DNA from 3 places in the Citrobacter sp. GW821-FHT07H02 genome. Region 1 is predicted to be linked to each of the others. Evidence: predicted binding sites of a transcription regulator. Region 1 holds the regulator's gene; each other region holds the start of a gene.
The links. The regulator CRP, encoded in region 1, controls carbon source genes, mostly activating them, when cyclic AMP is high. The targets are predictions, from matches to a motif close to ATGTGANNNNNNTCACAT.
Positions count from the first base shown of each region.

Region 2: the regulator CRP is predicted to act here: its motif matches at 2,025-2,042, upstream of focA (formate transporter FocA).
Region 3: the regulator CRP is predicted to act here: its motif matches at 2,482-2,499, upstream of epd (erythrose-4-phosphate dehydrogenase).

Region 1 covers NZ_JBWKPZ010000002.1:381,206-385,474, reverse strand. Annotated here, with positions in the region: gene AC07NP_RS04900 (phosphoribulokinase) at 1-833, shown strand, start outside; gene AC07NP_RS04895 (OsmC family protein) at 880-1,284, opposite strand; gene crp (cAMP-activated global transcriptional regulator CRP) at 1,593-2,225, shown strand; gene AC07NP_RS04885 (YccS/YhfK family putative transporter) at 2,277-4,269, shown strand, end outside.
Region 2 covers NZ_JBWKPZ010000001.1:577,361-581,629, reverse strand. Annotated here, with positions in the region: gene ycaO (30S ribosomal protein S12 methylthiotransferase accessory factor YcaO) at 1-1,695, shown strand, start outside; gene focA (formate transporter FocA) at 2,101-2,958, shown strand; gene pflB (formate C-acetyltransferase) at 3,018-4,269, shown strand, end outside.
Region 3 covers NZ_JBWKPZ010000011.1:56,426-60,694, reverse strand. Annotated here, with positions in the region: gene pgk (phosphoglycerate kinase) at 57-1,220, opposite strand; gene epd (erythrose-4-phosphate dehydrogenase) at 1,269-2,288, opposite strand; gene AC07NP_RS12880 (PPC domain-containing DNA-binding protein) at 2,664-3,089, shown strand; gene AC07NP_RS12875 (ECF transporter S component) at 3,115-3,693, shown strand; gene AC07NP_RS12870 (energy-coupling factor transporter transmembrane component T) at 3,693-4,269, shown strand, end outside.

The DNA.
Region 1 (4,269 bases):
CCAGCGGCGCGGGGACCACCACCACCAGCCTCGCGTTCCGTAAAATTTTTTCACAGTTAAATCTGCGTGCCGCCGAGGTGGAAGGCGACAGTTTTCACCGCTATACCCGCCCGGAAATGGACATGGCGATCCGCAAAGCGCGGGACGCCGGGCGGCATATCAGTTATTTCGGCCCCGAAGCCAATGATTTTGGCCTGCTGGAACAAACGTTCAGCGAGTACGGACAAGTGGGCAAAGGCCAGTCGCGGAAATATCTGCATACCTACGATGAAGCAGTACCGTGGAATCAGGTGCCGGGAACCTTCACGCCGTGGCAACCCTTGCCTGAACCGACCGACGTCCTGTTCTATGAAGGGCTGCACGGCGGCGTAGTGACGCCGCACCATAACGTGGCGCGCCATGTGGATTTACTGGTTGGCGTAGTACCGATCGTGAACCTGGAGTGGATACAAAAACTGATCCGCGACACCAGCGAGCGCGGACACTCCCGCGAGGCGGTGATGGATTCGGTGGTTCGCTCAATGGATGATTACATCAACTACATCACCCCGCAGTTCTCCCGTACGCATATTAACTTCCAGCGTGTACCCACGGTAGACACCTCGAATCCCTTTGCGGCAAAAGGCATCCCGTCATTAGACGAGAGCTTTGTCGTTATTCATTTTCGTAATCTGGAAGGGATCGATTTTCCCTGGTTGCTGGCGATGCTTCAGGGTTCATTCATTTCCCACATCAATACATTAGTCGTGCCGGGCGGCAAAATGGGACTGGCGATGGAGTTGATTATGCTGCCGCTGGTTCAGCGACTGATGGAAGGCAAAAAAATCGAATAATGCGCAGCGTTGCCGGATAAGCGTCACGCCCTCCGGCAACCTGAGATCACGCGGCAATCACTTCGTATGAGTGCGTGATATTCACCGCTTTTTCCAGCATCAACGCAACAGAACAATATTTTTCTGCAGAAAGATCAACAGCGCGCGAAACGGCGGCGTCTTTCAGGTCATTGCCAGTCACAATGAAATGCAGATTGATATGCGTGAACAGGCGCGGCGCCTCTTCACGACGCTCGGAAGTGAGCTTCACTTCGCAGTTGGTCACATCCTGGCGTCCCTTTTGCAGAATAGACACCACATCAATCGCACTGCAGCCACCCGCGGCCATTAACACCATTTCCATCGGACTCGGCGCTTTATCACCGGAGTTACCATCCATCAAAATTTGGTGGCCGGAAGCAGACTCTCCCAGGAAGGTTAGCCCTTCGACCCATTTCACACGCGCTTGCATATTTCGTAACTCCAATGTTTCAATTTTCCTGACAGATTACGCGGACATAACAAATCTCGCAATGGAAGGCGACCTGCATCATGCTGAAGCGAGACACCAGGAGACACACGGCGAAAGCTATGCTAAAACAGTCAGGATGCTACAGTAATACATTGACGTACTGCATGTATGCAGAGGACATCACATTACAGGCTGCAGTACATTTTTAGCAGCCCCCTTCCCTGGCAGCGGGAAGCATATTTTGGCAACCCCAGAGACAGCGTCGTTTTCTGGCTCTGGAGACAGCTTATAACAGAGGATAACCGCGCATGGTGCTTGGCAAACCGCAAACAGACCCGACTCTCGAATGGTTCTTGTCTCATTGCCACATTCATAAGTACCCGTCGAAGAGCACGCTGATTCACCAGGGTGAAAAAGCAGAAACGTTGTACTACATCGTTAAAGGCTCAGTGGCAGTGCTGATTAAAGACGAAGAAGGGAAAGAGATGATCCTTTCTTATCTGAATCAGGGCGATTTCATTGGCGAATTAGGCCTGTTTGAAGAAGGCCAGGAACGCAGTGCATGGGTACGTGCAAAAACGGCCTGTGAAGTCGCTGAAATCTCCTACAAAAAATTTCGCCAACTGATCCAGGTGAACCCGGATATTCTGATGCGCCTGTCTTCCCAGATGGCTCGTCGCCTGCAAGTTACGTCCGAAAAAGTCGGCAACCTTGCCTTCCTCGACGTAACTGGTCGTATCGCTCAGACTCTGCTGAACCTGGCGAAGCAACCCGATGCGATGACTCACCCGGACGGCATGCAAATCAAAATCACCCGTCAGGAGATCGGTCAGATCGTTGGCTGTTCTCGCGAAACCGTTGGTCGTATTCTGAAAATGCTGGAAGATCAGAACCTGATCTCCGCGCACGGTAAGACCATCGTCGTCTACGGCACTCGTTAACCCCGTCGAAATGGCGTATTACCCTGTAATGCGCCATTTTTGTTGGCACCGATGTGGCGAAGACTGATTTATCACCCTGAAATCAACTACGCACTGCGGCAAACGCTGGTGCTGTGTTTGCCTGTGGCGATCGGCCTTATCATTGGCCAGTTGCATCTGGGATTGCTCTTTTCTCTCGTTCCCGCCTGCTGCAACATTGCCGGGCTTGATACTCCCCACAAACGCTTTTTCAAACGCTTAGTCATTGGCGCATCGCTGTTTGCCGGATGCAGCCTGGCCATGCAGCTACTGCTCGCGCAAGCAATACCGCTACCGCTGATTCTGACGGGTTTAACGCTGATTCTTGGCGTGACGGCGGAACTCAGCGCCTTGCATGCCCGACTCCTGCCTGCCTCGCTTATCGCCGCTATTTTCACGCTAAGCCTGGCCGGTAACATGCCCGTCTGGGAGCCGTTGCTGATCTATGCCCTGGGCACCCTGTGGTACGGGCTTTTTAACTGGTTTTGGTTCTGGCTCTGGCGTGAACAACCGCTACGCGAGTCACTCAGTTTGTTGTACCGCGAGCTGGCCGACTACTGCGAAGCCAAATACAGTCTGCTCACCCAGCATGCCGATCCTGAAAAAGCGCTGCCGCCCTTGTTGGTACGCCAACAGAAGGCGGTGGATCTCATCACCCAGTGTTACCAGCAAATGCACATGCTGTCGGCACATCACAATAATGAATATAAACGCCTGCTGCGGGCCTTCCAGGAAGCGCTGGACTTACAGGAACATATCTCCGTCAGTCTGCATCAGCCAGAAGAGGTGCAAAAGCTGGTCGAACGCAGCCATGCGGAGCAGGTGATTCGCTGGAACGCGCAAACGGTCGCTGCGCGCTTGCGCATCCTGGCGGATGACATTCTGTATCACCGCCTGCCGACTCGCTTTAGCATGGAAAAGCAGATTGGCGCGCTGGAGAAAATCGCCAACCAGCATCCCGATAACCCGGTGGGTCAGTTCTGTTACTGGCACTTTAGCCGCATTGCCCGTGTATTGCGGACCCAACGCCCACTCTATGCCCGCGACCTGATGGCGGATAAACAACGCCGACTCCCGCTGATCCCGGCCCTAAAAAACTATCTGTCCTTCAAATCGCCCGCTTTGCGAAATGCCGGGCGCATCAGCGTAATGCTGAGTATCGCCAGCCTGATGGGCAGCGCGTTACATCTGCCGAAACCGTACTGGATCCTGATGACGGTGCTGTTTGTAACGCAAAACGGCTACGGCGCGACGCGGGTTCGCATACTACACCGTTCGGCGGGCACGCTGGTTGGACTGGTGATTGCGGGTGTGACGCTACACTTCCACATCCCTGAAGGCTTCACGCTGGCGGGCATGCTGGTCATTACGCTGGTGAGTTATCTGATCATTCGTAAAAACTACGGCTGGGCAACGGTTGGGTTTACGGTCACTGCGGTGTATACCCTGCAATTGCTGACGTTAAATGGCGAGCAGTACATTGTGCCGCGGTTTATTGATACGGTGATTGGCTGCCTGATCGCGTTTGGCGGAACGGTCTGGCTCTGGCCGCAGTGGCAGAGCGGTCTGTTGCGCAAAAACGCCCACGACGCGCTGGAAGCTGACCAGGAAGCCATCCGCCTGATCCTCAGCAGCAATCCACAGGCAACGCCGCTCGCGTATCAGCGTATGCGTGTCAATCAGGCGCACAACACGCTGTACAACTCGCTGAATCAGTCCATGCAGGAACCCGGATTTAACGCGCACTATCTGGCAGATATGAAACTGTGGGTAACGCACAGCCAGTTTATTGTCGAGCACATCAATGCAATGACCACACTGGCGCGGGAACATACGATGCTGACGCCAGACCTTGCGCAACGCTATCTGGAATCGTGCGAAATTGCGCTCCAGCGCTGCCAGCAGCGTCTGGAGTATGACGGACCGGGCAGTTCTGGCGATGTGAATATTCTGGAAGCGCCAGAGACGCTCTCCCATGGGCCATTAAGTACCCTGGAACAACACCTGCAGCGCATACTGGGCCACC
Region 2 (4,269 bases), on a different contig from region 1:
AAACTGCTCGACCTTGGTTTCCATATTGAAGAGGCCTCCTGGCTGAATCCGGTGCCAAACGTCTGGTCTGTGCACATTCGCGACAAAGAGTGCGCGCTGTGCTTCACCAACGGTAAAGGCGCAACCAAAAAAGCGGCACTGGCCTCCGCGCTGGGCGAATATTTTGAGCGTCTGTCCACGAACTATTTCTTTGCTGATTTCTGGCTCGGCGACACCATCGCCAACGGTCCGTTCGTACATTACCCGAACGAAAAATGGTTCCCGTTAACCGAAGACGACGACGTTCCTGAAGGTCTGCTGGATGCGCGTCTGCGTGCGTTTTACGATCCGGATAACGAACTGACCGGAAGCATGCTGATTGACCTGCAGTCCGGTAACGAAGAGCGCGGCGTCTGCGGTCTGCCGTTTACCCGCCAGTCTGATAACAAGACCGTGTATATTCCGATGAATATTATCGGCAACCTGTATGTCTCTAACGGGATGTCCGCCGGTAACACACCGAATGAAGCGCGCGTTCAGGGGCTGTCTGAAGTTTTTGAACGTTATGTGAAGAATCGCATTATCGCGGAAAGCATCAGCCTGCCGGAAATCCCAGCCGATGTGCTGGCGCGTTATCCGGCGGTAGTCGAATCCATCGCGAAGCTGGAAGCCGAAGGTTTCCCGATTTTCGCTTATGACGGTTCATTGGGCGGCCAGTATCCGGTTATCTGCGTGGTTCTGTTCAACCCAGCCAACGGCACCTGCTTCGCCTCCTTCGGTGCGCACCCGGACTTCGGCGTGGCGCTGGAGCGCACGGTCACCGAACTGTTGCAGGGTCGCGGTCTGAAAGATCTTGATGTGTTCACTCCGCCAACTTTTGATGATGAAGAAGTGGCTGAACACACCAACCTCGAAACTCACTTCATCGATTCCAGCGGTCTGATCTCCTGGGATCTGTTTAAGCAGAATGCCGATTATCCCTTCGTTGACTGGAATTTCTCCGGCACCACGGAAGAAGAATTCGCTACCCTGATGGCTATCTTCAATGCTGAAGATAAAGAAGTGTACATCGCCGATTATGAGCACCTGGGTGTTTATGCCTGCCGTATCATTGTGCCGGGCATGTCTGACATCTACCCGGCCGAAGATCTGTGGTTAGCCAACAACAGCATGGGTAGCCATCTGCGCGAAACGATCATTGCTCTGCCAGGCAGCGAGTGGGAAAAAGAAGCTTACCTGAATCTTATCGAACAACTCGATGAAGAAGGTTTTGACGACTTTACCCGCGTACGCGAACTGCTGGGACTTGCAACCGGGCCAGATAACGGTTGGTCTACGCTGCGTATTGGCGAGCTAAAAGCAATGCTGGCGTTGGCAGGCGGCGACCTTGAGCAGGCGCTGATCTGGACTGAGTGGACGATGGAGTTTAACGCCTCTGTCTTCAGCGCTGAACGTGCGAACTACTACCGTTGCCTACAGACATTACTGCTGCTGGCGCAGGAAGAAGATCGTGAACCTCTGCAATATCTGAATGCCTTTATTCGCATGTATGGCGCAGAAGCCGTTGAAGCGGCAAGCGCGGCATTGAGCGGCGAATCGGCGTTTTATGGGTTACAGGCGGTTGACGGCGACTTACTGGCTTTCCCATCGCACCAGTCTCTGTTGAAGGCCTATGAGAAGCTGCAACGTGCAAAAGCCCTCTGGTGGTCAAAATAAAACCGAATAGCATACTCTAAGTAGGCTTGAACACTCGGTTGAGCTATATTACGGGGCGCTTTTAGTGCCCCGTTTTACTTATTTTTGCCTAACCAAAAATAAATGTAATGACAAGGTTAAATATTGGTAGTTGATATTACATAAAATAATGCGTAAGTGTTGCTATATATGTCAATTACTCCATTTTAATTAACTGCATTTCCAGAGGTCCAGAGAAAAAATTCAACTCACATTATAACTTTTAAAATTTATTTTTATTTTATAAATCAATTAATTACATCGCAATCGTGCAAAAACCATGCGACTTGAAGGCCTATAAGCCAGGTGAGATATGATCTATATCAAATTCTCATCTATAATGCTTTGTTAGTATCTCGTCGCCGACTTAATAAAGAGAGAGTTAGTGTGAAAGCTGACAACCCTTTTGATCTATTACTCCCTGCTGCAATGGCCAAAGTGGCCGAAGAAGCAGGTGTCTATAAAGCAACGAAACATCCGCTGAAGACTTTCTATCTGGCGATTACTGCCGGTGTATTCATCTCAATCGCCTTTGTTTTCTATATTACCGCCACAACCGGTACCGGAACGATGCCGTTCGGTATGGCTAAACTGGTGGGGGGTATCTGCTTCTCTCTGGGGCTGATTCTTTGTGTTATCTGCGGCGCAGACCTCTTTACGTCAACCGTACTGATCGTCGTCGCCAAGGCCAGCGGCCGTATCACCTGGGGTCAACTGGCAAAAAACTGGCTTAACGTTTATGTTGGCAACCTGATCGGCGCCTTGCTGTTCGTATTACTTATGTGGCTATCTGGCGAGTATATGACCGCCAATGGCGCATGGGGACTCAACGTTCTGCAAACTGCTGACCATAAAATGCACCATACTTTTGTTGAAGCTGTCTGCCTCGGTATTCTTGCTAACCTGATGGTTTGCCTGGCCGTGTGGATGAGCTACTCGGGTCGCAGCCTGATGGACAAAGCGTTCATCATGGTATTACCGGTCGCCATGTTTGTGGCCAGCGGTTTTGAGCACAGTATCGCAAACATGTTTATGATCCCTTTGGGTATTGTAATCCGCGACTTCGCAACACCGGAATTTTGGGCCGCTGTCGGTTCCGCTCCGGAGAATTTTACTCACCTGACCGTGATGAATTTCATCACCGATAACCTGATTCCGGTTACGATCGGTAACATTATCGGCGGCGGTTTGTTGGTCGGGTTGACATACTGGGTCATTTACCTGCGTGGCAACGACCATCATTAGTCCTTTGATGTTTGTTATACGCAGTAAATAAAAAATCCACTTAAGAAGGTAGGTGTTACATGTCCGAGCTTAATGAAAAGTTAGCCACAGCCTGGGAAGGTTTTACCAAAGGTGACTGGCAGAATGAAGTAAACGTCCGTGACTTCATTCAGAAAAACTACACTCCGTATGAGGGTGACGAGTCCTTCCTGGCTGGCGCGACCGATGCGACCACAGCTCTGTGGGACAGCGTGATGGAAGGCGTTAAACAGGAAAACCGCACTCACGCGCCTGTTGACTTTGACACCTCCGTTGCATCCACCATCACTTCTCACGACGCGGGTTACATCAACAAAGCGCTCGAGAAAATTGTTGGTCTGCAGACTGAAGCTCCGCTGAAACGTGCGATTATCCCGTTTGGCGGCATCAAAATGGTTGAAGGTTCCTGCAAAGCGTACGATCGCGAACTGGACCCGATGCTGAAAAAAATCTTCACCGAATACCGCAAAACCCACAACCAGGGCGTATTCGATGTTTACACCAAAGACATTCTGAACTGCCGTAAGTCTGGCGTTCTGACTGGTCTGCCAGATGCGTATGGCCGTGGCCGTATCATCGGTGACTACCGTCGCGTTGCGCTGTACGGTATCGACTACCTGATGAAAGACAAATACGCTCAGTTCGTCTCTCTGCAGTCCGATCTGGAAAACGGCGTAAACCTGGAAGCAACTATCCGTCTGCGTGAAGAAATCGCTGAACAGCACCGCGCGCTGGGTCAGATCAAAGAAATGGCAGCTAAATACGGTTGCGATATCTCTGGTCCGGCTACCAACGCTCAGGAAGCTATCCAGTGGACCTACTTCGGCTACCTGGCCGCTGTTAAGTCTCAGAACGGTGCAGCAATGTCCTTCGGTCGCGTATCCACCTTCCTGGATGCTTACATCGAACGTGATATCAAAGCAGGCAAAATCACAGAGCTTGACGCTCAGGAAATGATTGACCACCTGGTCATGAAACTGCGTATGGTTCGTTTCCTGCGTACTCCTGAATATGATGAACTGTTCTCTGGTGACCCGATTTGGGCAACTGAATCTATCGGTGGTATGGGCGTTGACGGCCGTACTCTGGTAACCAAAAACAGCTTCCGCTTCCTGAACACCCTGTACACCATGGGTCCTTCTCCGGAGCCGAACATCACCGTTCTGTGGTCTGAAAAACTGCCTCTGAACTTCAAGAAATTCGCCGCTAAAGTGTCCATCGACACCTCTTCTCTGCAGTACGAGAACGATGACCTGATGCGTCCGGACTTCAACAACGACGATTACGCTATCG
Region 3 (4,269 bases), on a different contig from region 1:
GTGCGTGCTTGCAAAGCGCGCTGAAAATTGGGCAGGTTTCCCTGCCCTTAAATGACTTACTTCTTAGCGCGCTCTTCGAGCATAGCTACTGCCGGCAGTACTTTGCCTTCCACGAATTCGAGGAATGCGCCGCCGCCAGTGGAAATGTAGGAGATCTTGTCAGCGATACCGAACAGGTCGATAGCGGCCAGAGTGTCGCCGCCGCCTGCGATGGAGAATGCTTCGCTGTCTGCAATGGCGTTAGCAACGATTTCAGTACCTTTACGGAAGTTCGGGAATTCAAACACGCCTACCGGACCGTTCCACAGAATGGTTTTTGCATTCTTCAGGATTTCAGCCAGTTGCTGTGCAGAAGCATCACCGATATCCAGGATCTGCTCGTCTTCTTTAACGTCAGAAACAGATTTCAGGGTAGCCGCTGCGGATTCAGAGAACTCAGTCGCTACGCGAACGTCAGCCGGAACCGGGATGTCGCAGATGGTCAGCAGACGTTTTGCTTCATCAACCAGATCAGCTTCGTACAGGGATTTGCCGACGTTGTGGCCTTGAGCAGCAACGAAGGTGTTGGCGATACCACCGCCAACGATCAGCTGGTCAGCGATTTTAGACAGAGAGTCCAGAACAGTCAGTTTGGTAGAAACTTTAGAACCACCAACGATAGCCACCATCGGACGAGCCGGTTCTTTCAGTGCTTTGCCCAGTGCGTCCAGCTCAGCAGCCAGCAGCGGGCCTGCACATGCTACGTCTGCAAATTTGCCGATACCGTGAGTAGAAGCCTGTGCACGGTGAGCCGTACCGAAAGCATCCATGACGAATACGTCGCACAATGCAGCGTATTTTTTGGACAGCGCTTCGTCGTCTTTCTTCTCGCCTTTGTTAAAGCGAACGTTTTCCAGAACCACCAGTTCACCGGCTGCAACTTCAACGCCGTCCAGGTAATCTTTTACCAGACGAACCGGGTTAGACAGTTTGTCTTTCAGGTAGTTAACAACCGGCAGCAGAGAGAATTCTTCGTTGTACTCGCCTTCGGTAGGACGACCCAGGTGGGAAGTTACCATCACTTTTGCACCCTGCTTCAGGGCCAGTTCGATGGTTGGCAGGGAAGCACGGATACGCGCGTCGCTGGTTACTTTCCCTTCTTTAACTGGTACGTTCAGATCCGCACGGATAAAAACACGTTTACCAGCAAGATCCAGATCGGTCATCTTAATTACAGACATGGTGAATCCTCTCGTTGATTCTTAAAGTTTTGCAAGCGCTCACGCGCCTTACCTGAAACCAATAGCAGCCATAGCTAACGTTGTGTCGAGCATTCGGTTAGCAAAGCCCCATTCATTATCGCACCAGACCAGAGTCTTAATCAGGTGCGCACCACTCACGCGTGTTTGAGTCCCATCGACGATGGCACTGTGCGGGTCGTGGTTAAAATCTATCGAGACCAACGGTAATTCCGTATAGTCAACTATACCATGAAATGCACCTTGTGCTGCTTTTTGCAGCAACTGATTGACTTCATTGGCTTTTACTGGTTTTTTCACCGTCACGCTTAAGTCGATCGCCGTCACATTTATGGTCGGAACGCGAACAGCAATCGCTTCGAATCGATCGTTGAATTGCGGAAAAATTCGCGTAATACCGGCGGACAGTTTGGTATCAACCGGAATAATCGACTGGCTCGCGGCTCGCGTACGCCGCAGGTCAGGATGATACGCATCAATCACCTGTTGATCGTGCATGGCCGAGTGGATCGTGGTGACGGTTCCGGACTCAATGCCATAAGCATCATCCAACAACTTGATGACCGGAATAATGCAATTGGTCGTGCAGGAGGCATTCGAGACAATGTGGTGTTCAGCCCGCAACTGTTCCTGATTCACGCCAAATACCACGGTGGCGTCGAGATCGTTGCTGCCAGGATGTGAAAAGAGCACTTTCTTTGCGCCAGCGGCGATATGTGCCTCGCCGTGCTCGCGGTTGCCGTAGACGCCGGTGCAATCCAGCACAATATCAACACCCAGTTCACGCCAGGGAAGCGCGTCGATACTCCGTTCGTGCAGAATGCGAATAGCATCATCGCCAACAATGAGTTGGTCGCGCTCCTGGCGAACATCCCAGGCAAAACGTCCATGGCTGGTGTCATATTTCAACAAATGCGCCATGCCTGCAGCATCCGCCAGCTCGTTGATTGCCACCACGGTGATTTCCGCCCGACGTCCGGATTCATATAAAGCACGAACCACATTACGCCCGATGCGACCAAAGCCATTAATCGCTACGCGTACGGTCATAGGTCTCCTGCAAGGCTATCCCGATTCAAATGAGGCTGACAGAGTAATCCAGCAAATCGTCGAGGAAAACCTTACCTGTCGCAAACTGCGACTGATTGATTATTTGTCGAACATTTAATCGACTGAAACGCTTCAGCTAGAATAAGCGAAACGAGGAATAAAAGGAATGATTGTCCAGCCAAAGAACGCAGTTATCTGACTTACGTCACATTTCAGCACCCACACACGTTGGTTTTATTCCATATTCCAGAATTGTGAATAAGCGTAGCAAGATCTTTTCGTTGTCGCGTTAGAAATCCTGATTTATATCAGGAAGCACAGCCACCAGCGTCTATATTATCAGCTTTACGTCCGAGTCTCGGAGTCCCCCAAAATATGACTACATCTCATCTCCCCTCGTCTGAAGCACGGTTTTATGCGCTTCGTTTGCTTCCCGGTCAGGAAGTTTTCACACAGTTACATGCGTTTATAAATCAATACCAGCTACAAGCCGCGTGGATTGCAGGTTGTACCGGCAGTCTGACCCACGTCGCCCTGCGGTACGCCGGACAGGAAGACACCACACTGCTTCGCGGAACCTATGAAGTGATCTCGTTAAGCGGCACGTTCGAACTCGCTGGCGAACATCTGCATCTCTGCGTCTCAGACCCAAAGGGCGCCATGCTGGGCGGCCATATGATGCCTGGCTGTACCGTACGTACCACGCTTGAACTGGTGATCGGCGAGCTGACCGCACTGGCGTTTAGCCGCCAGCCTTGTGCGATTTCCACCTATGACGAACTGGTTATTTCCCCCCGTTAATCCTTCACCTGGTAAGAGGTTCTTTATGGCGCGTCGTCAATTTTCCAGCCAGTCGCTGGTGCTGATTGTGATTTCTATAGCCATCAATATGATCGGCGGACAGCTCATCAGCATGCTGAAACTGCCCATTTTTCTGGATTCTATCGGCACCCTGATAAGCGCAGTGCTGTTAGGTCCCGTCATCGGTATGTTGACCGGATTACTGACCAATCTACTGTGGGGATTGTTGACCGATCCTATTGCGGCGGCATTCGCGCCCGTCGCCATGGTCATTGGTCTTGTCGCAGGATGGCTGGCCCGGGCTGGCTGGTTTCGCACATTACCGAAAGTCGTGGCCAGCGGCGTGGTGATTACACTGGCGGTCACGCTGGTTGCTGTGCCCTTGCGTACCGCGCTCTTTGGTGGCGTGACCGGCAGCGGTGCCGATCTGTTCATCGCCTGGATGCACTCTGTCGGCCAGAATCTGGTGGAATCTGTCGCCATTACCGTGCTGGGCGCCAATCTGGTCGATAAGATCCTGACGGCGGTCATCGTCTGGATGCTATTGCGACAGTTGCCGCTTCGCACCACACGCCATTTCCCAACGATGTCAGCCGTGCGCTAATGCACCCGTTCACCTCGTTAACCCTGTGGGCGTTGGCGGCCTGCTCCACGCTGCTGCTGCCCACTGACGTCATACTTCCGCTCTACAGCGGAGCCGCCTTTCTCTGTTTAGCGGGGGTGAAGGCCACACGTCAGCGGGCAAAATACGTTGCGTGGCTGATGCTTTCGCTGGGATTTGGCCTGTGGCTCGTGCACGGTGGGTGGTTGAGCGAGTGGATCAGCGGCAAGCCGCGCGATCCACAGCGCTGGGCGCAAGCCATAACGTTGTGGCTGCGGATTCTGGCGATAGTCTCCACGTCACAACTTTGGATGCAGTACGTACCGGTTCGCCAGTTTATCCGTGCGCTGTTTGCGTCTCGCTTACCCCCAGGGGTCGCCTACCTGTTTGCGGGACCGCTGCTGGTGGTAGAACAGCTCAGGCAACAGCTGTCGATCATTCACGAAGCGCAACGCGCACGCGGCGTGCCGCTGGATGAAGGCTGGTATCAGCGGCTTCGCGCCATGCCAGCGCTGATTGTTCCTCTGACACATAATGCCCTCAACGATCTGGCGGTACGCGGCGCAGCACTGGATATGC